Regions from separate parts of the Oceanobacillus sp. MO10714A genome, predicted to be linked through region 3. Evidence: predicted binding sites of a transcription regulator. Region 3 holds the regulator's gene; each other region holds the start of a gene.

What was found. Region 3 encodes Rex, which represses fermentation and respiration genes when NADH is low (regulators of the CRP and FNR family bind a similar motif). Its sites were predicted from a motif close to TTGTGAAATATTTCACAA; they were not measured.
Region 1: the regulator Rex is predicted to act here: its motif matches at 4,737-4,754, upstream of SPD53_RS02280 (cytochrome c oxidase subunit 2A).
Region 2: the regulator Rex is predicted to act here: its motif matches at 2,213-2,230, upstream of adhE (bifunctional acetaldehyde-CoA/alcohol dehydrogenase).

Annotation. Positions count from the first base shown of each region.
Region 1 is NZ_JAXHDC010000001.1:399,953-408,243, forward strand. It holds gene SPD53_RS02260 (THUMP domain-containing class I SAM-dependent RNA methyltransferase) at 1-643, shown strand, start outside; gene SPD53_RS02265 (carboxypeptidase M32) at 644-2,143, shown strand; gene SPD53_RS02270 (b(o/a)3-type cytochrome-c oxidase subunit 1) at 2,273-3,922, opposite strand; gene SPD53_RS02275 (cytochrome B5) at 3,979-4,482, opposite strand; gene SPD53_RS02280 (cytochrome c oxidase subunit 2A) at 4,501-4,644, opposite strand; gene SPD53_RS02285 (cold-shock protein) at 4,946-5,146, opposite strand; gene SPD53_RS02290 (HD domain-containing protein) at 5,456-6,061, shown strand; gene SPD53_RS02295 (thymidylate synthase) at 6,105-7,061, shown strand; gene SPD53_RS02300 (dihydrofolate reductase) at 7,078-7,575, shown strand; gene tatA (twin-arginine translocase TatA/TatE family subunit) at 7,653-7,862, shown strand; gene tatA (twin-arginine translocase TatA/TatE family subunit) at 7,878-8,054, shown strand; gene tatC (twin-arginine translocase subunit TatC) at 8,161-8,291, shown strand, end outside.
Region 2 is NZ_JAXHDC010000003.1:198,333-206,623, forward strand. It holds gene adhE (bifunctional acetaldehyde-CoA/alcohol dehydrogenase) at 1-2,190, opposite strand, end outside; gene SPD53_RS04695 (hypothetical protein) at 2,522-2,866, opposite strand; gene SPD53_RS04700 (YpjP family protein) at 2,977-3,585, opposite strand; gene SPD53_RS04705 (LysM peptidoglycan-binding domain-containing protein) at 3,984-5,396, shown strand; gene hprK (HPr(Ser) kinase/phosphatase) at 5,674-6,594, opposite strand; gene SPD53_RS04715 (QueT transporter family protein) at 6,747-7,256, opposite strand; gene SPD53_RS04720 (3-oxoacyl-ACP reductase) at 7,432-8,187, opposite strand; gene SPD53_RS04725 (DUF2829 domain-containing protein) at 8,249-8,291, opposite strand, start outside.
Region 3 is NZ_JAXHDC010000039.1:7,080-15,370, reverse strand. It holds gene SPD53_RS15445 (hypothetical protein) at 175-576, opposite strand; gene groL (chaperonin GroEL) at 1,116-2,747, opposite strand; gene groES (co-chaperone GroES) at 2,970-3,254, opposite strand; gene SPD53_RS15430 (CPBP family intramembrane glutamic endopeptidase) at 3,699-4,415, shown strand; gene SPD53_RS15425 (hypothetical protein) at 4,467-5,435, opposite strand; gene SPD53_RS15420 (redox-sensing transcriptional repressor Rex) at 5,613-6,248, opposite strand; gene SPD53_RS15415 (ABC-F family ATP-binding cassette domain-containing protein) at 6,395-8,291, shown strand, end outside.

The sequences.
Region 1 (8,291 bases), on a different contig from region 3:
CCGGGTTGGACAAGGGGAAGCTCCCTTAAAAGAAACACTTGCTGCAGCCCTCGTTTTATTAACGAACTGGAAGCCGGATGAGCCGTTTATCGATCCGTTCTGTGGCTCGGGAACCATTCCAATTGAGGCAGCCCTTATCGGACAGAATATCGCACCAGGTTTTAACCGGGAATTTGTTTCAGAAAAATGGTCATGGATTAGAAGCAAGTTTTGGGATGAAGCTTTAATAGAAGCTGAAGATCTTGCCAACTATGATCAGCCTTTAGATATAACAGGTTCTGACATCAGTCATAAGATGATCCAAGCAGCAAGTGAAAACGCAATTGAAGCGGGGCTAAGCGATCTTGTAACATGGAAACAAATGCAAGTAGCAGATCTGTCTATACAGAAGGAAAATGGATATTTGGTAAGTAACCCGCCGTATGGTGAACGGCTAAATGAGCGGGATGAAGTCATTCAGATGTATAATGACCTTGGTCAAGTGATGAGGAACTATCCATCCTGGAGTGTCTATATCATTACAGCATTTGAGACATTTGAAAAACAATATGGTCAGCAGGCAACGAAGAAGAGAAAGTTATTCAATGGTTTTATCCAAACGAATTATTATCAATATTTTGGTAAAAAAGTAAAGGGGGAATAAATGATGACTAAAAGCAATTTGGAAAAAGATTTTCTGGCATACTTACAAGAAATTGATGCTTATCATGAATTAATTTCACTCGCCCATTGGGATTTACGGACGAAAATACCAAAAAAAGGTGTTGAATCCCGTTCAAAAGCAATTGGAATTCTTTCTGCTAAAGTTCATGAGATGCAGACATCTGATAAAATGAAACAATTCATTGACGAACTAAAGAACAAGACGGATGATGAAGTCATTCAAAAAGCAGTTGAAGAATGTGAATTGGATTATGAACGGAACCATAAGATTCCTCAAGCCGAGTACAAGGAATATGTCACTTTACAAGGACAAGCTGAAGCAGCATGGCAAGAAGCCAGGGAGAAAGCTGATTTCCAATTATTCCAGCCCTATTTGGAAAAGTTAGTGGAATTCAATAAAAGGTTCGCGAATTATTGGGGATACGAAGGCCATATTTATGATGCTCTATTAGATCAATATGAGCCAGGCATGACCGTAAAAACGCTCGATGAAGTATTCCCAGCACTACGTGAATCCTTAACTCAGTTACGGGAAAAAGTGAATAATAGTAAGGCTAATGTTGATTCGTCCATTGTACTTGGTTATTTTCCAAAAGAACAACAACGTAACTTTGCAATTGATGTATTAAAGCAGATGAACTATGACTTTGAAGCGGGAAGATTAGATGATACGATTCATCCGTTTGAAATTACATTAAATCTGCACGATGTTCGGATTACAACGAGATACGACGAAAATGATTTCCGCATGGCAGTGTTTGGAATTATTCACGAAGGTGGTCATGCTTTATACGAGCAAAATATCCATCCACAGCTTGCCCACACACCACTTGCCACCGGAACATCCATGGGCATTCACGAGTCGCAATCATTATTCTGGGAAAACTTGATCGGCAGAAGCGATGGATTTTGGAAGGCAAACTATGAGAAGTTTAAATCCTTCGCACCGGATTTTTTCAAAGAGTTGGATGTTGATGAATTTTACCGAGCGATCAATGAAGTAAAACCGACATTAATCAGAATTGAAGCAGATGAGCTTACGTATGCACTCCATATTATGGTTCGTTATGAACTGGAGAAAGCGTTGATTAATGGAGAAATCGAAGTGAAAGATCTTCCTGTCTTATGGAATGAGAAAATGGTTGATTATCTTGGTATTGAGCCCGCGAATGATGGAGAAGGGGTGTTACAAGATATCCATTGGTCGAGTGGAGATTTCGGCTACTTCCCGTCTTATGCTTTAGGGTATATGTATGCTGCGCAATTTTACAATACGTTGAACCAGCAGATGGATGTAGATTCGATTGTGCAGTCTGGCGATTTGTCTCCGATTACGAATTGGCTGAAAGAAAATATTCATCAATATGGCAAAATGAAAAAGCCCTTGGAGCTGCTACAGGACATCACCAATGAATCTTTAAACCCGACACATTTAGTTAATTACCTAACAGAAAAATACAGCCGGATATATAATTTCTAATTGCATGGGAAACTATCACGAGCGTTGTATTAAATTATGAACGAAAAGTCAAGCATAGCTCGGAATTATTACTAGAGCTGCCAAAAAGGACAAAGATTCGTTTAATGAATCTTTGTCCTCTTATGTTGATTAGCTATTTCCAATTGGCCAATCGAATGGTGCTGAACCTGGAGGTGCATTTTGAATGACATCCATTATCGGAACTGTATATGCAAAGAGAATCAATACAAGCGTAATGGCAATCCACAACTTCCAGTTCTCTGTCCATCTTGGCGTTGGTTCTGCATTGTCTTCTTCCTGAGCAATCGGGAATTCTTCTTCTCCTTTTGGAGAGAAGAAAATCATTTTAACGAAAATGTATACCATTAATACGATCGCAATGAAAAGAATCGTACCACCGACTGCTTGAGCCATCTGATATGCTCCCCATTCTGTAGCCTGTGCCGTCCCCCCGTAATCGGAGTAGGCGGAACGACGCGGTCCACCAATTAAACCTTGGATATGCATAGATATTGACATAATCAGCATTCCGACTGTCCAAAGGATCGTTTGAATAATTCCGAGACGGTTCACTGATTTTGTTAACTTACGTCCCGTCAAGTGGGGGATGAGCCAATAAGCAATCCCGAAAAATGTTAACACTACTGTCGTTGCTGCTGTTAAATGGAAATGTCCTGTAACCCAAATCGTATTATGAACAAGTGTGTTTATTTGATAAGAAGCATTAACAATTCCACCGGCTCCACCTGGGATAAATGCGAGCATTCCGATAAATGGTGCGAGGAATCTTACATCACTCCATGGCAAATGTTTGAGCCAGCCGAACAATCCCCCGTATCCTTTTTTGCGACCCGTAATTTCAAACGTCGCAAACATGGAGAAGGCAGTCATCAAGCTTGGGATGACAACCATAAATGTCAAGATGACTTGAATAAACTTCCATGTTGAGTCCAGTCCTGGTTCTGTCAGCTGATGGTGCAGACCAACTGGGATAGAGAAGAACAAGAATAGAATAAATGAAAATCTTGCTAGTGTATCACTGAAAATTTTCCCTCCGATAATCTTCGGAATAATTGCATACCAAGCCATATATGCCGGCAATAACCAAAAATAAACAAGCGGGTGACCGAAATACCAGAATAAGGTACGGCTTAGTAATACATTAATTGTGTTCTTATAACCAAGTGACCAAGGTATAAATTGAACGAGCATTGCTGTAGCAACTCCAAGTGTTGCAATCAACCACATAAGCATATTAATGACAACCATAAAGGCAAGCAGTGGTGATTTTTCATCTGGATGTTTTTTCTTCCACAAATAGAACTGACGGAAATTGACGAATGCGTTAATCCAACTGCCGACAACTACAAGTGTGATCCCGGTATAAAATGCAGGATGCGCTTGCAGTGGAGCATAGAAGGTATAAAGTACGTTAGCTTTACCTACTAAGATGGTGATTGCAGCTATAACCATACCAATTGTCATGACGGCAAAGCCAATCCACGCCCAGTTCAATTGTTTCTTAGAATATCCTACTGTTTTACCCATTAGGGCATTTTGGAAACCAATAATGAAAAAAGTTGTAAGTACTAGGCCTAGAATAACGCCATGAACAGTTAGGATCGTGTAATAATTAATTCCCCAAGGCAATTCAAAGTTACCGGAACGGACAAGTACTTGTAATAATCCCATTAATCCACCAATAAATAAGGAAATAAATGCGACATACATATAGGACATGACAAGTCTGCGTTCATTTTTCGATAAACGAAGCTCCATTGTTCCTTTATTACTGAAAACGTTAGATTGTTTAGCTGGTGCTGTTGCTGTTTCCATTACTCAACGACCTCCATTGTCCCAAACATCATATGATGACCGACACCACAGTACTCATTACATACGAGTGTGTATTCTCCTGGGTTATCAAGCTGTACTTCCAAAGCACTTACATAACCGGGCTCAACCATCATGTTGATATTCGTTCCAGCGAAATTTAGACCGTGAACGACATCTGGACTCGTAGCCTGGACGAGCACTTTCGAACCAGCAGGTATTTCGATATGACTTATCGGTGCGCCTGATTCATCTGTACCGAGATTATAATTGAAAGCAGAGGCAACCACATTTAACACGTATCTGCCTTCATCGACCTTGGTCAAGCCAAGATTTTCTTCATGGAAAGCTTCATTCATCTCCAAATTTTCAGGATCAATCAACTCACCATGGCTTTGTGGGTGTGTCCCTAGATAAAAGGCTCCGAAACCTAAAATTAATAAGAATGCGATAAGGCCAATTATCCCAAGCCCAAGCCAATACTTTTCATACTTGTGTAAATGCATCTGTATCACTCCCTTTTTTTATCTGGAAAGGTATAGCATCAATACTCCAAACCAAGTTACTAAGATAACAACTCCTAAAACAGAAACGGAGATAAGCGTTCCTTTTAGATTTGGTTCACTTTCTGGACTGGATTTCAACTGCTTTCTCTTTTCAGTATTCATTCCTTCACCCCTCCTAGAAGTTTGATGTGCTGCTATTTTCATCATACACAAAATGAAAATAGAATTTATCCCTTCCAGATACTTTTCACAATATGTTCAATACTTCGCATACTCTTTGAAATAACGATTTTACTAACCTTTTAGTTATAAAAGTATTTGAACGTTGTGTGAAGTTTAGCTAATAGACTACTCGAATTTAGAAAAGTCTAAAAAGTGAGGATAAAAAAGAATCCTGAGGATTTTCAGGATTCCGGAAAACAAAAAAAGCAGTATTCTGTTACGAATACTGCTTAGGAATTTTTTATAATTTTGTTACGTTAGCTGCTTGAGGGCCGCGTTCGCCTTCAACGATTTCAAAGGAAACTTCTTGACCTTCCTCTAACGTTTTGAAACCTTCTTCTTGGATTGCTGAATAATGTACGAAGACGTCATTTCCTTCTTCCAGCTGAATAAATCCAAACCCTTTTTCTGCGTTGAACCATTTTACTACTCCGTTTTGCATGTAAACTCCTCCTAAAACCTTTCACGTAAAACGTGGTTATAATACAAAGTAGAGGCCAAAAAACATTAAAAGAGACAGCTTTCTAGAGAGTAGGATTACAATTACACCCACTTCTTTGGAAGCTGTCTTGTGTTTAATGAATCCGTACTTCTGCTTTGTTGAACCTATGATAACTCATTTAATTAGACTAGTCAAGAAATTTACAGTATTTTTTTCTGAATCTTTTTAAATATTAGTTTGTCGGAAAAACGAATGAATCAAATGCATTCCTATACAAAATAAAGTAATATAGAAAAAAGGGGGTAGAGGATGGACGAAATCCAACAGCAGCAATTAAACGAAATTCGTGAATTTACATATCAGTTATTCCATAATGATCCAACAGGACATGATTATGAACATATGCGACGTGTTGCTTTAATGGCAAAGAAAATCGCAAAAGAAGAAGGCCGTGACCCTTTCTTATGTGAGGCTGCCGGATGGCTTCATGATGTTGGGGACCGTAAACTCTTCTCAGACCCAGACCAAGCGATTAATGAAATGAATATATTTTTAGATCATATCTCCATCCATAATCAAGCGAAACATGATATCAATCATGTTATTTCAACTATTTCTTTTAAAGAGGGAAAAACACCTGCTACTTGGACTGGGAAGATTGTACAAGATGCTGACCGGCTGGACGCTATCGGAGCAATTGGGATTGCACGGACTTTCCAGTATGGTGGAGCGAACAATCAATTGATCTATAAACAGGGTAATCCGCATACTTCCATCCAACATTTTTATGATAAATTATTGAAAATAAAAGATAAGCTCCATACTTCTTACGCAAAACAGATTGCAATGGAACGCCATCGCTGGATGCTTTTATTTCTAGATCAGTTTCATAAAGAGTGGGGAACAGATAAATAGATGGGAGAAAGAAGGGGAATATTAACAATGGGAGGGTATCGACATGGTACAAGGAGAACAGGCATATCTGGATTTATGCCGTTTAATTTTAGAAAATGGAAATAAGAAAGCGGACCGGACGGGAACAGGTACATACTCTGTTTTCGGTCACCAAATGCGCTTTGATTTAAGTGAAGGCTTTCCATTACTTACAACGAAGAAAGTAAACTTTAATCTGATTGCTTCTGAGCTGCTTTGGTTTATTAAAGGGGATACGAATATCCGTTACCTTTTAGAAAACAATAATAATATTTGGAATGAATGGGCTTTTGAAAAGTGGGTGGAGAGTGACGATTATGATGGGCCGGATATGACGGATTTCGGTCATCGTAGTTTACAGGATGAGGCCTTTAATTTAGAATACAAAAAACAAATGGAAACTTTCAAGGAAAAAATTTTAACCGACGATGCGTTTGCAAGTAAATACGGTGATTTAGGATTTGTCTACGGTAAGCAGTGGCGTCACTGGGAAACAAAATCAGGAGAAGCGATTGACCAGCTGAAGGATGTCATTGACTCGATCCGCAATAATCCCGATTCACGCAGACATATCGTGTCCGCATGGAACCCGGAAGACATTCCATTCATGGCCTTACCACCATGTCACACACTATTCCAGTTTTATGTAGCAGACGGCAAATTGTCGTGCCAATTATACCAGCGCAGTGGAGACACATTCCTAGGTGTACCATTTAATATCGCTAGTTATGCGCTCTTGACGCATTTGATTGCCCATGAATGCGATTTGGAAGTAGGAGAATTCGTCCATACGATTGGAGATGCTCATATTTATTCCAACCATCTGGAACAAGTGAAGACTCAACTCAAAAGGGAGGTACGTCCGTTACCGAAATTGAAATTGAATACGGACAAGCAATCGGTATTTGATTTTGAACTATCCGATTTTGAATTAATTGACTATAATCCGCATCCAGCTATTAGAGCTCCGATTGCTGTATAGAAAGGGGGAGTTAACGATGATTTCCTTACTCGTAGCAATGGACCGTAATCATGTAATTGGGTCCGACAATGATTTACCTTGGCATTTGCCGGATGATCTACGTTATTTCAAAGAAACAACGACAGGTCACACGATCATTATGGGGAGAAAAACATTTGAATCGATTGGACGCGTCTTACCGAATCGGAAGCATGTTGTCCTTACAAGAGGGAACTATGAATTTCCAGAAGAAGTCGAAGTGATCCGTGACTTGGAACCAATCAAAACATGGAATGATGACAATCCGCAAGAAGAATATTTTGTGATTGGTGGAGGAGATATTTTTAAGCAAGTACTTCCTTTTGCTGACCGGTTATACATTACATGGATTGATGAAGATTTTGCAGGAGATACGTTCTTCCCATCCATTTCCTTAGATGAATGGGAATTAACCGGGAAAACGAAAGGGAAGAAAGATGAAAAGAACCCTTATGATTATTATTATCTTGTTTATGAACGGAAGAATAAGGAATAGAACTTGTACAGATTCTTCTAATGCTATATACTAATGGTTAGCATCATAGACTTATACTTAAAACGGAGATGATAAACATGCTGGCAAATATAGGGTTTCCAGGATTAATTCTTATTCTGATTGTTGCTCTTATTGTTTTCGGACCAGATAAACTTCCACAAATTGGTAAGGCTGCTGGTGATACGTTACGGGAATTTAAGAAGTCCACAAATGATTTAACTAGCGGTGTTACAGATGAAATAAAAGAAGTTAAATCCATTGTGAATGATGACACCAAGTCCAAATAAATGGGGTGAAGGAACATGCTAAGTAATATCGGAATCCCTGGATTAATATTAATTTTAATTGTTGCTCTTATTGTATTTGGCCCAAATAAACTTCCGGAAATTGGTAAAGCTTTCGGGCATTCACTGAAAGAATTTAAGAATGCAACAAAGGGATTAACTGAAACTGAAGATGAAGAGAATAATAAACAGTAATACATTATTCCAATTCAAAAAATAATTTCGGATAAAAGAAGATGTAAGTTTCTATTTTACCTTACATCTTCTTTTATGTGTTTTTTCGATTAGGGGTGTTTCTTAAATGGCAAAAAAAGGTCAAATTGAAGAAAAAGAGATGAATCTCGTTGACCATCTTTCTGAACTGCGTAACCGATTAATCGTTACCGCACTTTTCTTTATCGGTTTCTTCATTGTTGGATTTATCTACATTAG
Region 2 (8,291 bases), on a different contig from region 3:
CAAACTATGGTTTATCCCTAAGAACGCATTGGTAAATGCCATTCCCGCAATGGTCGAGGCATTATGCACCTTTTCACGGGCCTTCTCATTTGATCCATCATGATAGGCTTGCGGTAAATATTCAAAGATAAGCTGAATAGCCTTGATTGCCAACCCATCTGTAAAGTCGTTAGCCATATTGGATACATAAGCTTCAATCGCATGGGTTAAGACGTCCATTCCGGTGTCAGCTGTAACTGTTTTCGGTACACTCATTACAAATTGCGGGTCAATGATTGCTACATCCGGTGTCAGCTCATAGTCAGCCAGCGGATACTTTATATTATTCTCTTTATCTGTGATGACTGAAAAAGATGTGACTTCGGCTCCAGTCCCAGAGGTTGTTGGAATCCCGACAAATTGCGCCCGTTTTCCGAGTTGCGGGTATTTATAAGCACGTTTACGGATATCCATGAATTTCTGTTTCAAACCGTTAAAGTCTGTTTCAGGATATTCATAGAATAGCCACATCGATTTAGCGGCGTCCATGGGTGAACCACCACCAAGAGCAATAATGACATCCGGCTCAAATTCTCTCATCTCCGCCGCACCCCGCATGACGGTTTCTTTAGAAGGATCAGGCTCAACGTCTGAAATAATTCTACAATGGACATAATCTGGACGTTTTCTTAAGTAATATAAGACCTTATCAACGTATCCCAATTTGACCATCATCGGATCCGTTACAATGATAGCCCTTGAGATATTCGGCATCTTCTCAAGATATTGAACGGCATTTTTTTCAAAATATATTTTTGGTGGAACTTTAAACCATTGCATATTAACACTTCTTTTCGCCAATTTTTTGACGTTATATAAATGAACAGAGCTCACATTGCTAGACACAGAATTTCCGCCGTATGAACCGCACCCAAGGGTCAGTGACGGGGTATACGCATTATATATATCGCCAATTGCCCCTTGAGATGATGGCTGATTAACAATCAAGCGTCCAGCTTTCATCCGCTGACTGAATTCATCGATGACCTTCTGATCTTCAGAATGGATCACAGCAGAGTGACCAAGTCCACCAAATTCAAGCATTTCCTCACACCGTCTGAGTCCCATTTCTGTATTGTTTGCTTTATAACAGGCAAGCACGGGACTGAGCTTTTCCCGTGACAGTGGATAATCGGGACCCACTCCGGTTAATTCAGCGACCAATATCTTTGTGTTTTCCGGAACAGTGACTCCTGCCATTTTCGCAATAGTAGCTGCACTCATTCCAACTATCGCCGGATTAACAGAAGCCGTATTTTCATCAATGACCAGTTTTTCGACTTTTACCTTTTCTGTGGCATTTAAAAAGTAACAGTTCTGAGCAATCATCTCTTGTTTCACTTTTTCATAGATTGGCTCATCGATAATTACAGCTTGTTCGGAAGCACAAATCATGCCATTATCAAAAGTTTTAGATAAAATGAGATCATTGACTGCTCGTTTGATATACGCTGTTTTTTCTATATAACAAGGGACGTTACCTGGTCCGACACCTAGGGCTGGTTTTCCGGAACTGTAAGCGGATTTCACCATACCAGATCCACCTGTGGCTAAAATGAGCGCGATGCCCTCATGTTTCATGAGTGCTTGCGTTTTTTCCACAGCCGGTTGGTCAATCCACTGAATGCAGTGTTCAGGTGCACCGGCTTTCACAGCAGCTTCATATAGGACTTGGGCTGCCTTAGCACTTGATTTTTGTGCCCCAGGGTGAAAAGCAAAGATAATCGGATTACCCGTTTTAATAGAGATAATGGATTTAAACATTGTCGTAGAAGTCGGATTCGTGATAGGAGTAATTCCAGCAATGACTCCAATAGGTTCCGCAATTTCAACGATACCTTCCATTTCATTTTCATTCATGACCCCTATTGTCCGTTCATATTTAATGTTGTGGTAAATATATTCCGTCGAAAACATGTTTTTAATAATTTTGTCCTCGTAAACACCGCGTTTTGTTTCTTCTATAGCTAACTTGGCCAATTCCATATGTTTGTCCAAGCCCGCTAAAGCCATTTCTTTAATAATGTTGTTAATTTGGGCTTGATCCAGCATTTTCATTTCCTTTAATGCCTTATTCCCATTAACGACCAGGGTATCAATGCTCTCACCCGCTGATTTAACTTGTTTCTTTTCAAGTGTTTTTGTAGTCATGGTAAATCCTCCTCATCTTATATTGTGAAACATTGAGCATGTTGTTTTAAAAAAATATAGCCTATTGCTATCCAACTAAATATCATGTGAGGCTGAGAAAATAATGTCTGTTAATTAACCGTTAAACTCACCTCGCTTCTTTGTGAACCGTTGATCATATTATTGCGTAATAAGATTTCTATCTCTTTCAAATTGATCATACCACCTGTAAACGCTTCCTGTTTCGGCAGATTATGACAAATCGGTGAAGTTATTCTATACTATATTCAATGCACATATTTTTTTAACAAAACTCTCTTTTTTCACTGTATACTCATTTATACCTTCCTGTTTATGCCTTACAAAGGATTTCTTTATATGGCTCTAGCCTTGTTTCCTTTACAATATCTTTTTTAACTCTGAGAAACTCTTCTGTCCATTCGTGATTATGAGGTACCAGTCTAACTTCATTTCTTTTTAAACCTAATCTCATTAAGATATTCTCCCTTCTCCTAATCCATAAATAGAAACTCCCGCGGGATTCTTCGGTGCTGAATTCCAAGTTACTCACATCTTCCATGGTTTTCGCCGATAATCTCAGGCTCAACTTCTCTTTATCCTCAACAAGGGGTGTAATTGACAAGGCGGCAGGATTCACTTTATCCCGGTGTAACCGTCCGTAAAACTCCCACCTCAAAGCTTTAGGTCATTCAAGAAAGTTTCAACAGCTAGCAACTAACGGCTTGCTGGGCGCGCGAATATATAAAAAGAGGTGGGGACAGCTTATATCCTCACCTCTTTTAATCTTTATGCCATCCACTTAGGTGGTGTATTTTTATCCCAGTAAATTTCACCGAGGTTGTGATGCTCTCTGAAGTCATCGTTTTGAAGATGATAGTGGAAGTTGAAATAGTAACCTTCTAATGGTCGATTGTCACGACGGACGTGGAACTGGACGACATCTTCTTCCGTACGATAATCGGTTACGTGAAAGATTCGCTCACCGTAGCCCTTTGCTGGTTGTTCCGTAATTCCATAATAACGAACCGCCTCATCCCCTGCTTCAGCAGCTAACTCTTCCAGTACAGACTCCATTTTCGGCAAAATTACCGCAGAAAACTCATCCTCCACTTGTTCAGCAATACGCGGACCAAATTTCAGCATGCTTTGAATTTTCGCCTGTTCTTGTAACTCCCGTAAATAATCCGGTTCTGTTTCGACTTCAAGCATTGTTTCATAGCTTTCGAACGTCGCTTCACTTGCCCGGACTTCAGTCGCTTGATCGAATTCTGCTTTTGAGGAGAAAGTATCTTTATTATCTTCTGCTTCAATTTCCAATAACGAAGTCGGCGTGTACATTCCGAGTGTTGCAATCGCAATCAATGCAACGAGCGCTTTTTTCATCCACAACTTCATGGCCATCACTTCCCAATCATTTCCTTACTATAAGTTTAACATGTTATGGGCAGATGTCTATTGGGAAAATGGTTTATTTCGTTAACTTTCTATTAATTTTCTGGGACAAAGGCGTAAGCGTCCGTTTAGCAACATACAAACTGGAGCACTCCGGAATGAGATAAAGGAAACACAACGAACGCAGTGAGTTGATGTTGACTTATCGATTGGAGGAGTGTGAAGTTTGATAGTTGCTGGGCGCTGGAGCCGGACGTGGCTAGCCCTGGATACCTAAGTTATCACAGCATTTTTATTTTATAGTTTCCTATTCTGGGACAAATGCTCTGACCCTCTGTCCCTACACATTCTCACTTTTTGGGCATAGGATATTGGAGCGAAATGTAAGAGGGGGAGTTTTTGTGATTATTCACGTTGTGGAGCCGGGGGATAATTTGTATGGGTTACATGAACGATATGGGGTAAGTATGACGGAGTTATTGCGGGTGAACGATTTGCCGGATCCGGAACGGCTTGTTGTTGGTCTGGCGTTACTTATTCCGATTAAGGGAACGTGGCATACGGTAAAGGCTGGAGAAAGCTTGTGGAGTATTGCTGCTAATTTTGGATTGGCTTTAAATCAAGTATTACAGGCAAACCCCGGGGTCAATCCCGAGGCGCTCATGCCAGGACAAAGAATATTTATTCCGCTTGCACGTCACAATGTAGCGCCTGGCGAGACACTTGCAAGCATTGCGAATCAGTACGGAGTATCGGTCTATGCACTCGCTCAGGAGAACGCCCTTACGATAACCGAGCCTATCTTTACTGGGCAAACGCTCTTTATTCCACGGGGGAAACCAATTATTGATGTCAATGCATATTCCTACCAGCAAGATGCAGCAGGTGCCCAGTCAATCCGTGAAGTTGGGGAACTGCTGACATTTGCGAGCCCGTTTGCCTATCAGGTTCAAGCGGACGGAAGCTTGGAGCCTTTTCCAGATGAACAGATGATTGCCGCAAGTTATGAAGAGAATGTTTTGCCAATGATGTCGATCTTAAATTTCACTTCAGAAGAAACCGGTTCATCGCTCACCCATACGATTCTGACGAGTAACCAGCTAATGGATACGTTATTGACAAACATCCTCAATGTAATGAACGAAAAAGGCTATCGAGGGTTAAATATTGATTTTGAAAATGTATTACCCGAAGATCGGGAGCGTTTCAATAACTTTATACAATTGGCCGTCAACCGCCTCCATCCTGAAGGGTATTTCGTTTCGACTGCGGTAGCCCCGAAAACAAGCGCTGACCAACCTGGATTATTGTATGAAGCCCATGATTATGCAGCCCATGGAAGAATTGCCGATTTCGTTATCTTAATGACATATGAATGGGGATACCGGCTCGGTCCGCCTCAAGCGATTTCACCACTAAACCAGATGCGGCGGGTTGTAGAATATGCCCTAACCGAAATGCCCGCAGAGAAAATATTCCTTGGTTTCCAGATTTACGCGCGGGACTGGAAGTTGCCTCATGTTCAAGGTCAAGCCGCCCAAACATTCAGCCCTCAAAGGGCAGTGGAACTCGCTACCAAGTATAATGCAGAAATTCATTTTGATAGAGTTGCCGCTTCTCCGTTCTTTCGCTACACGGATGAAGAAGGTGTAGATCATGAAGTATGGTTTGAAGATGCGAGAAGTGCTCAAGCCAAGTTTGATTTGGCAAAAGAGTTCAATCTTGGCGGGATCAGTTATTGGGCACTCGGCTACCCTTTCCCACAAAACTGGGAATTGCTGCGGGATAACTTTACGGTGAGGAAGAGAATCTGAAAGCGCAAAGGCGGATTCGCGGGCGCCTGGGACTGCGATTACTCGTCCTACCAAAAGATCTTCTAGTTACTCGTCGTATTGCAAGCTTTCTGGGTGGAGAAACTCTCCTCGCAAAGCTGCAAGAAGATTACCCTTAGGAGCTTACTCAAGAAGGAATTAAATTAGGCAATGCTTGAGCGCAGAGCGGACGTGGCTAGCCCAGGATACCTAAGTTATTACAGCATTTTAATTTATAGTTTCTTATCCAACGAGGAAAGGACAGCTTGATGGGCTGTCCTTAGTCATTTCCGTTATAATTTTCCGTTCGGTTGATGAATTCTTCGGCAGCACTGTAGCCTTGTTGTTTTAGATACCAGCTGTTTGCTGCTGCTTCAATTAAGCCTGCAACATCTCTTCCCGGCTGGAGCTGGATTTTAATATGAGGAATTTCAACTCCCATATAATTCGTATATTCTGTCTTTAATTCAAGATCATTGTTCAGCTCATTAGCTCCCCATTTGGTAAGCTCAATATCAAGGGCAATCCTCGTTTCTTCCTGGAACGCTTTCCTTCCGTAAACACGGACGATATTTAACAGTCCTACACTTCTTAGAGCAAGGAATTCTTTATTCATCTCATTATGTGTTCCAAGAATCGTCCGGTGACTGAGTTTTCTCAGCACGACAATATCATCAGCAACAAGACGATGCCCGCGCCCAATGAGCGTATAAGCGGTTTCACTTTTTCCGATTCCCGATTCACCGCGCAGAAGAATTCCAATACCGAACACATTCAGGCAAACGCCCGGTACAGCAATCTCCTCCGCAAGTGCTCTACCTAAATAAGCGTCCAATTTAGAAATGAACTCATACGTAGAATCATTCGTCCGAAGCAATGGAATTCGCTCCTGGTTGCAGTACTGTTCAAGATAGGTCAATTCTTCCTGCCCCCGCGTCACAATAAAGCAAGGAGGATGATAATTGACAATGTTGCCGATTCTTTGTTTCCTTTCTTCCACACTAAGCGATTTCAAGTAATTTATTTCCGTTAGTCCGAGAACTTGCACGCGTTCCGTTGGGAAAAAATCAAAATAACCGATAAACTCGAGGCCAGGCCGGTGCGATTTATTCTTCGATACCTTTCTGTCGAGACTATCTTCTCCTGCGAGAATTTCCAAGGATAATTCTTTCGCAATTCGTTCTACACTAATCGTTTTCACTTTTCCACCTAATTTCTCCTTTTCATGTGAGTATCCGTTTCAGCGATAATGGTATCTATTATACAATATATTACCACATATATTAAGGAAACATGGAAATTTAACAAAAATAATAAAAGCCAGATCGGAAGTCCGAAAATCTGGCTTTAAACTCATTGGGTCAAATCTATCTTTTTACTTGTATAGTACATAATGAATCCGCCAATTGTCATGGAGAGTAACTCACCAATAGCAACCGTAAGATAAGACCACCAAAATGGCAGATCGAATATTAAATAAAGTTGCACAGCGACACTAAACATCGATAACGTAGCGATAAAAGCTGTGACAATAAATTTAGCTTTTACATTTTTTATATTCTTGGTCACTGCCCTAGCGACAAGCAAAACTGCAAGGGTCGCGAGTCCGCCAATTGGCACATCGATAAACCACATCGGTGACATGAAGTTTGCAATTACAACTCCCAAGAAAACTGCAACGACATATCGTTTGTGAAATAATGCCAAGTAATTGAACATTTCGGATAAGCGGAGCTGGATTGGCCCAAAGCTAATGACAGATAAAATGAGGGTGACCGCCATATATAATGCGGCAACTAAGGAAATTTTCACTATACTCCTTGTAGAAGTCAGTGACTCTTCGTGTGCTATAGAACTATTCATTTGATAAACTCCTTTGTAAAATAGCAAATTGCTATTTTAGTAATAATTATGGCCAAAGGATCGGACAAGTGCCCTACAAAGTGCCATAATACAAGCAAAAAAGCTTGCCAGATGAGTATAACAAAAAACCCTTCTTTTGCATAGAAGGATTTTTGTGGAAAATAGTTATGATACGCTATTTAACAGTCCAACCGCCATCGACTGGAATGACAGCACCATGAATATAACCTGCCGCGCTGCTAGCAAGATATAAAGTAAGGTTCGCAACCTCTTCTGGTTCAGCCCAGCGCCCAGCCGGCGTCTCTTCTGCTACCCAGCTTGCCATCTCGCCTCCATTTACGAAGTCCTTAGCATTCATTGGAGTCCGGATCGCCCCAGGCGCGATCGCGTTTACCCGGATTCCTTTTCTGCTGAAATCATAGGCAAGTTGCTTCGTATAGCCAACAATTGCATGCTTTGAAGCTGTATACGCTGCTCCTCCGCCTCCCGCGACAAGCCCGGCAATCGATGCAGTATTCACAATAACCCCTTGTTCCCATTTCAACATATGGGGAAGGATATAATTCGTAACGTGGTAGATTCCTTTTACGTTTGTATTAAATACGTCATCCCATAATTCCTCTGTCGTATCGAGCGTCGTTTTGTAATCATCGAGGATGCCTGCTGTATTCACCAGAATATCAATTCGGACATATTCCCTTAACGCTTGATGGACAGCTTCTGCGACTTCTGACTTTTCCGCGACATTCGCACACCAGAACGCAAATGTCTCCGGATATGCCTGTTTTAATACCTGCAGGCCGGTTTCATTCTGATCCACCCCAAAAACAGAAGCGCCTTGCTTTAAGAAGGCTTCTGCCTGTGCATATCCAATACCCGAAGCTGCACCTGTAATAAAAACCGTCTTCCCGTCATACTCTGAAAAATTCAAGCATCATCATCCTTTTAACATTTTTTATATTAAAAAAGAGCCCATTAAAAAAGGCTCGTCTTTATTTGACTACTTCCCAATCTTCCGCAAGCAGGTCACAAACA
Region 3 (8,291 bases):
ATCTAATCCAAAACTGCAAACCCCACCCCGGGATTTGCTGTTATTTTTTTAGAGATTATTAAAAAGTCCAGTGAAAATGACACTTCGCATATCTAAGTTGGCTAAGGCTGTTTTTAGTCGGCCTTCCTCTCATTCATTTCTTGCGCGTCGGAAGTTCGTGGCGGTGCGCACCATTTATTCTTGCGCTTTTCTAAACAGCTCCTCCACTTCGGAAAACTTTTCCTCATAGGTTTCTTGATTAATATCATACAAATCAAAGTAGATATCCCCTTGTTCATCTGAAATATCTAAATAGCTTTTCCTAAATTCCTTGCTAAAATCAAGATAAATATGTTGTTCTAATATTCCTTCTTCATGAAGATATTTTAATGTATATTTTAAATTCTCACTTTGTCTGTACGTTTTTTCTTTTTGAAAACTTATAATTGGGTATTTTTCAGAAAATTTATCGAAAGCATCAAGAATTGCAGTTTCAAATTGTTGGCTCAGATTGTCTGAGATAAGCTTTTTTCCACCTTTTTGAATACCAGAATAAATAAAGTTAGTTAGTAAATTTTGTATCATAGGATTCGTCATTAATTCTAACACTTTAATCACACTCTCTTATATTAATATTTAATGACATTTTATCTTACATTCTTTAAATAATAATCTCAAATTTTTCCCTTACTCGCTTTTGCAATCATCTATTATTATTCAATTATCCATTAGCAGGATATATATGGGTTAGTGTTCTAAATCTTTGTAATGGTGCAGCATTCTCAAGTAGTGCATATTGAAGCTCATTACGTAGAGAGAAAAGAAGATTAATTAAAATAGAATGACTTTATGCATAGATTGACAAGAGTATAAAATTCCTCATTCACTAAGACATACGTATGCCTCTTTTCTTGACATGGCCACAATTGACTTGGAAGAAACTATGGATAGATTTGGTCATACTCCAGAAAGTAACAACAAGAAATATTTATCTCGCGTTACAAAGCAATAGAAAAAAGAGGCTTCTCAAAAGTTTGATCAACTTATGAGAAGCCTACTACTTTAATGTATCGAATGTTAGCCAATCATTCTCATTTAACTCAAAAACCCTTATATATCAAGATGTTAGACGGCTATCACATCATGCCGCCCATTCCACCCATACCGCCCATATCAGGCATTCCGCCGCCAGCGTTTTCTTCTGGCTGGTCAGCAACTACAGCTTCAGTAGTCAAGAACATAGCTGCTACAGATGCTGCGTTTTGTAGTGCAGAACGTGTAACTTTTGCAGGGTCTACGATACCAGCTTCAATCATGTTTACCCAGTCGTTTGTAGCTGCGTTGAAGCCGATGCCGTTTTCTTCGCCTTTCAAGCGCTCAACGACGATGGAGCCTTCAAGACCTGCGTTGTCTGCGATTTGACGAACTGGTTCTTCGATTGCGCGAAGTACGATATTAACACCAGTTGCTTCGTCACCTTCAAGCTCTAGTTCGTTAACTTTCTTGTAAACTTCAAGAAGTGCAGTACCTCCACCAGCAACAATTCCTTCTTCTACTGCTGCACGTGTAGAGTTCAGTGCGTCTTCGATACGAAGTTTACGTTCTTTCAATTCTGTTTCAGTTGCAGCTCCTACTTTAATTACTGCAACACCGCCTGCTAATTTCGCAAGACGCTCTTGTAGTTTTTCTTTATCGAATTCAGAAGTAGTTTCTTCTACTTGTGCACGGATTTGTGCTACGCGGCCTGCGATTTGGTCTGGGCTGCCAGAACCTTCAACGATTGTTGTGTTTTCTTTTGTAACAACAACCTTAGCAGCGCGTCCAAGTTGTTCGATTGTAGTGCTCTTCAAGTCAAGTCCTAAATCTTCTGTAATTACTTCACCACCAGTTAGTATAGCGATGTCTTCAAGCATTGCTTTACGACGGTCACCGAATCCTGGTGCTTTAACCGCAACTGCGTTAAATGTTCCGCGAAGTTTGTTCACAACTAATGTTGCTAGTGCTTCACCTTCTACATCTTCTGCGATAAGAAGTAATGGCTTGCCTTGTTGAACAACTTCTTCAAGAACTGGTAGTACTTCTTGGATGTTACTGATTTTCTTATCTGTAATTAGGATATATGGATCTTCTAGAACTGCTTCCATTTTATCTTGGTCTGTTACCATGTACGGGGAAGCATATCCGCGGTCAAATTGCATACCTTCTACAACGTCAAGCTCTGTATTGAAACCTCTTGACTCTTCAATCGTGATCACGCCGTCTTTCCCAACGCGCTCCATCGATTCAGCAATTAGCTCTCCTACTTCTTCATCGTTAGCAGAAATTGCTGCAACTTGTGCGATAGACTCTTTGTTCTCTACAGACTTGGAAACATTTTTTAATTCTTCTACTGCTGCTTGAACAGCTTTTTCAATACCGCGGCGGATACCTACTGGGTTTGCACCAGAAGTTACGTTTTTCAGTCCTTCGCGGATCATTGCTTGTGCAAGAACTGTAGCTGTTGTTGTACCGTCCCCTGCTACATCGTTCGTTTTAGATGCTACTTCAGATACGAGCTGTGCACCCATGTTTTCGAATGCATCTTCCAGTTCGATTTCTTTTGCGATTGTTACACCGTCGTTCGTGATTAGAGGTGCACCGAATTTCTTATCTAATACAACGTTACGTCCTTTTGGTCCAAGGGTAACTTTCACTGCATCTGCTAATGTATCTACCCCACGAGCTATTGCACGACGTGCGTCTTCACTAAATTTAATATCTTTTGCCATGGTTACATTTCCTCCCTAAATTCTATTATTAAAGGTTGTTCAAAAAGTCCGGTAAAAATGACACTTTGAGAAAAAGAGGTTCTACTAAAACCGTCCACGTCCCGTGCTAGTGTCGGTGTTGCAAAACGAATCGCATACTTAGCCGACCTCGGTCCTTTTATCCTCCTTTTTGAACACTCTATTGATATATGTTTTAAGTTTCTTAAGTATAAGTTAATTGAGTTATGAAATAACAGCTAGAATATCACTTTCTCGTAGAATCAAATATTCTTTCCCGCCGTATTTCACTTCTGTTCCAGCAAACTTAGAGAAAATAATGCGGTCTCCTTCAGACACTTCCAGTGCAATCTTTTCACCACTGTCTGTTACACGGCCAGAACCTACTGCTACTACATTACCTTCTTGTGGTTTTTCCTGTGCAGAGTCTGGAAGTACAATTCCGCTTGCTGTTGTTTCTTCTTGCTCTACAAGTTCGATAACAACACGATCTCCTAATGGTTTAATCATCTAGAACTCCTCCTTGATTCTAAAGTTTTTATATTTTTGTTAGCACTCACTTCGCTCGAGTGCTAACTCCAATTATTATAATAAGTAATAAGTCAAAAAAATGCAAGCGATGTATGTTTAATTTTTGTGATTTTCTATTTTTAACTGGAAAAGGAGCTGGAAATAGATATTAATAAGGATTTGAACATATAATTGGGTAAAGATAAGAATGTAATGGGACAAATGCTCTGACCCCATGTCCCGATTTATGTTAAAATACATTTATGTGAATTTATCACGGATTAACGGTCTGTAATAGCCCCACTTCTAAACATGAGGGAAACCCGATATGTGAAGGTGGGGGATAAACAGTCCGTAAATCCCTGATTCTGTTCAACCAACATTCAGGGGGTAAAGAACGCCCACTGAATGAAGTTTCACTTTATATAGAAGGAGTCGTTGGGTTTGCCGAAAAGATATTGGTATGTGATTGTGACGTATTTGGTTATGCAGTTTTCCGCCCTTCCGGTAGCGTTGTATATGGAATTATATTTCCCCGAAAGTTATTCACAAAATATGATTTATTGGTCGATTTTTAGTTTTACTGCTGGACTGCTCGTTACGTTATGGCTAATGAGGCCAGACATGAAAATGCCAGCACACCGGGATGCTTCCCCCGTTTCTTCCGTTATCCTTTGGTCCATATTTGGGGTGTTTCTAGCCTTCTTTGCTCAAACAATTGCAGCAATGATTGAAATCTTTATTTTCGGCATCCCAGCAGGATCGGAGAACACAATGGGGATTATGGAATATGCCCGGGCAAATATGCTCTTCATTTTGATTCCAGCAATTATTGCGCCAATCCTTGAAGAGATCATTTTTAGAAAGATTATTTTCGGTAGTCTCTATAAGCGCATGAACTTCTTTTTCGCCGCTATACTATCAGCACTCGTCTTTGCTGCTTTTCATGTAGACTTTTCCCATCTTCTTATGTATACAGCAATGGGACTCGTATTTGCTTTCCTTTATGTAAAAACAAAACGGATTATCGTTCCGATTATCGTCCATGCAGGGATGAACTCTTACGTTGTTTATAAGCAGTATAACTTAACACCAGAAGAAATCCAAAAAATGATTGATCAGCTTGAACAGTTGCAGACAATTTTGTTGAGCTGGGTATGAAAAAAAGCGGGATCCTGACGGACTATTCAAACGTCATCTCCCGCTTTTTTATTATATTTCATTTAACATCGTAATGATTTCATCCGTATCTTCAATCATTTCTTCCATTACCGTATAGCGTACAAGATATAAGTCCTCATCTTTAACGAAAATGCGGCCGATTTCTTCTTGATTTGGTTCTTTTGCATCCCCATCTACACGGAATTGGTACATGACTTCACTTTCCGTTGCATAGAGACGTTCAAAATCAAATTCTCCTGTTGTCATATCTTGTAAGCTTAGCTCCAGCACATCAATGAAATTCGCAAGCCCGCTTCGTTCATTACCATCTTCATAATAATCATAGGTGATGATTGCACTGTAATTCCCTAAGGTTTCCGCAACCGGAATGTATTCAGCGGTTGCTTCCCCTTCCGCTTCATCATAACCGGCAAGCATCCATTCTTCCTCATCAAAAGGAGTAGGAAGACTAGAAATTACTTCCACATAATCTCCAGTCATCTCAACCTCTTCTCTTTCCTCAGGCAGTGGATTGACTTCGAAGATTTCCGACTCATAAATTTTCCATTTACCGTCGTCTGGACGAAGAATATGTTCTCCTCTTGTTTCGTTGTTCTCGAAGTCGCCTGAATCTTTTTCAATCGTACGTTGTGTATAGTGGACGACAGCTTCATCCTCAGATTGTTCTTTCATCTCAAGATCTGCCAACTCGATATCCAATGAATACTCAAAGAACTCAGTGATCGTCTCCTTTGTTGATTCATAAGCAGGAGATTCCCCGTGAATTGTCTCCATATAACCGTCCAAGTCCTTTGCCATCAACGCTTCAACATTATCCTCAAGGACAGCAAAAAATACATCCTCCCCTGCTTCAACCTCTTGCTCTGATTCCGTTTCTTTCTCCTCTGTATTATTCGAGCAAGCTGCTAAAAACAGACAGGAGAGTAAAAGCAATACTCCTGTCCATATTTTACGATTCAACACGTTTTCCCACGCCCCTACTATTTTCTCCCGTTTCACTATCTTTCTTGTTTCTTTATCACGTATTAACGGTCTGTAATACCCCCACCTCTAAACATGAGGGAAGCCCAATATGTAAAGGGGATAAACAGTCCGTAAATACCTGATTCTGTTCAACTAACATTCAGTGGGAGGTAAGGAATTCCCCACTGAATAAAGTTTCACTTTATGTGTGCTCTATTTTGATTGCAATGGATAATGCTTCAAAAAGTAAACAAGTGCCTGTAGTTCAATCGCTAAATCGATATGATGAACGCGCACATCTTCCGGTACTGTAATACGAACAGGTGTGAAGTTCAAGATTCCTTCAATCCCTGCTTTAACTAATTTTTCTGTAATAACATCAGCTTCCGATACAGGTACAGTGAGGATCGCGACAGAGATTCCCTCAATTCTCTCCATCATTTCATCTATCCCGTAAACTGGAACACCCCCGACAATTTGACCGATTTTCTCTTCATCACTATCGAAGGCCATTTTGATTTGGATATTATTATTTTTCGTAAAGTTATAATTTAAAAAGGCGGTACCTAGATTACCGACACCGATTAAAGCAACCTCTGTCGTTTCATGTTGGTCGAGTGTACTGCGGAAAAATCCGAGCAAGTATTCGACATTATAGCCGTAACCTTTCTTTCCTAAAGCGCCGAAGTATGAAAAGTCACGACGGATTGTAGCGGAGTCAACTTTGATTGCTTCTGATAGTTCCTTTGAAGAAACCCGTTTTTTCCCTTGTCGATTCAGATTATTTAAATAGCGATAATATAACGGAAGCCGCTTTGCTGTTGCTTGTGGTATTTTGTTTTGTCTCATATCTGTTCCTCATTTCATTAATAACGATAATAATAGTTATACTTATGTCTATTCTACCAGAAAACGAGCGAAATGTCGTGATTATTTTCACATATAATTTCCTTCTTCTGCTTTTTGCGTTACAATACATATAATGGGGTGAATGTATGATTTTAATGCAAATGAATGGACTTTCGAAATCCTTTGGTTCGGAAACCATTTTATCAAATGTAAAACTTGAAATTAAAGATCTTGATCGAATAGCAATTGTTGGGAGAAACGGGGCTGGGAAATCTACTTTATTAAAAATAATGGCCGGCGAACTTTCTTATGATACCGGGGAACTTATTAAGCCGAAAGAACTTACTATCGGCTACCTTTCACAACATATGGAATTAAAATCCGGCAAGACAATCTGGAATGAGCTTGTCACCGTATTCGACCATTTAAAACAACAAGAAGAGAATTTACGGAAGATAGAAGAGAAATTGCAAGATACTGAGAAGCTTTCAAATGATGAATATCAAAGTTTACTATCAGAGTATGATCGCCTGCAGCACGCTTACGAGACCGGTGGCGGCTATACGTATGAAGCTGAGATTAAGGCAGTATTGAATGGACTCAATTTCCAGGACTATGATTACCATACAATGATTAGTGAACTTAGTGGCGGCCAAAAAACAAGGCTCGCTCTCGGCAAGCTGCTCCTGCAAAAGCCACAACTCCTGCTTCTTGATGAACCGACCAACCATTTAGATATTGAAACATTAGGCTGGCTCGAATCCTATTTAAGCGGGTATCCAGGAGCAGTTGTCATTGTTTCCCATGATCGCTACTTCCTTGATAAAACCGTATCCCTCGTCTATGAAATTTCAAGACATGAGACGAAGAAATATCACGGGACATATAGTAAATTTCTCGAACAAAAAGCAGCCGACTACGAACGGGAACGGAAAGAATTTGAAAAGCAGCAAACAGAAATTAAACGGATGGAAGATTTCGTCCAACGTAATATCGCCCGTGCCTCTACTACGAAACGGGCGCAAAGCAGACGGAAACAGCTTGAACGAATGGAACGGGTGAACAGACCGCTTGGAGACGAGGCTTCTATGTCCTTCTCTTTCGATATAGAAAGAAGAAGTGGAAATGATGTCTTGAAAATAGAAGACCTTTCCCTCCGCTATCCGGATGAAGATGAATATACCTTCAAGCAAGCAAACCTCCGCCTCACCCGCGGCGAACGGGTTGTCCTTATTGGACCGAACGGGGTTGGTAAAACGAGTTTACTTAAGATTCTTATCGGCAAGCTCCAGGCAACGAACGGGTCCTTTGAACTGGGGACAAATGTGAAAATCGGCTACTATGATCAGGAACAGGCGAATCTTTCCTCCAATAAAACAGTCCTGCAGGAATTATGGGATGAATACCCGCTTGTAATGGAAAAAGATATCCGCACGGTACTAGGCAATTTCTTATTTAGTGGAGATGACGTTTTAAAAACGGTCGATCAGTTAAGTGGTGGAGAGAAAGCGAGGCTCGCCCTGGCAAAACTAATGATGCAAAAGGCTAACCTGCTTATACTTGATGAGCCGACAAACCATCTGGACATCGACAGTAAGGAAGTGCTGGAAGCAGCATTAATGGACTATCCTGGTACAATCCTCTTTGTTTCCCATGACCGTTATTTCATTAATCGCATTACAGACCAAGTCGCGAAAATGAGCAAGAACGGGATTAAAGTATACCTAGGGGACTATGATTACTATCTTGAAAAAATAGAAGAAGAAAAAGAGTTCATTAAACTTTCCAAGGAAAAAACGGACAAGCCAAAGATCGATAACAGACGCAGGAGCTTTCAGGAAGAAAAACAGCTGCAAAGTGAGAACAGAAGAAAAGAAAGAAAAATAGCCCAGCTTGAAGTAGCAATTGAAGAAAAAGAATTGGATATCGCAAGGCTCGAGGAGGAAATGACGAAACCTGAAGTCTTCCAAGATCATGAAAAAGCATTAGAATTAACGAAAAAAGTTGATGGGATGAATCAAGAATTGGAAAAACTAATGGAAG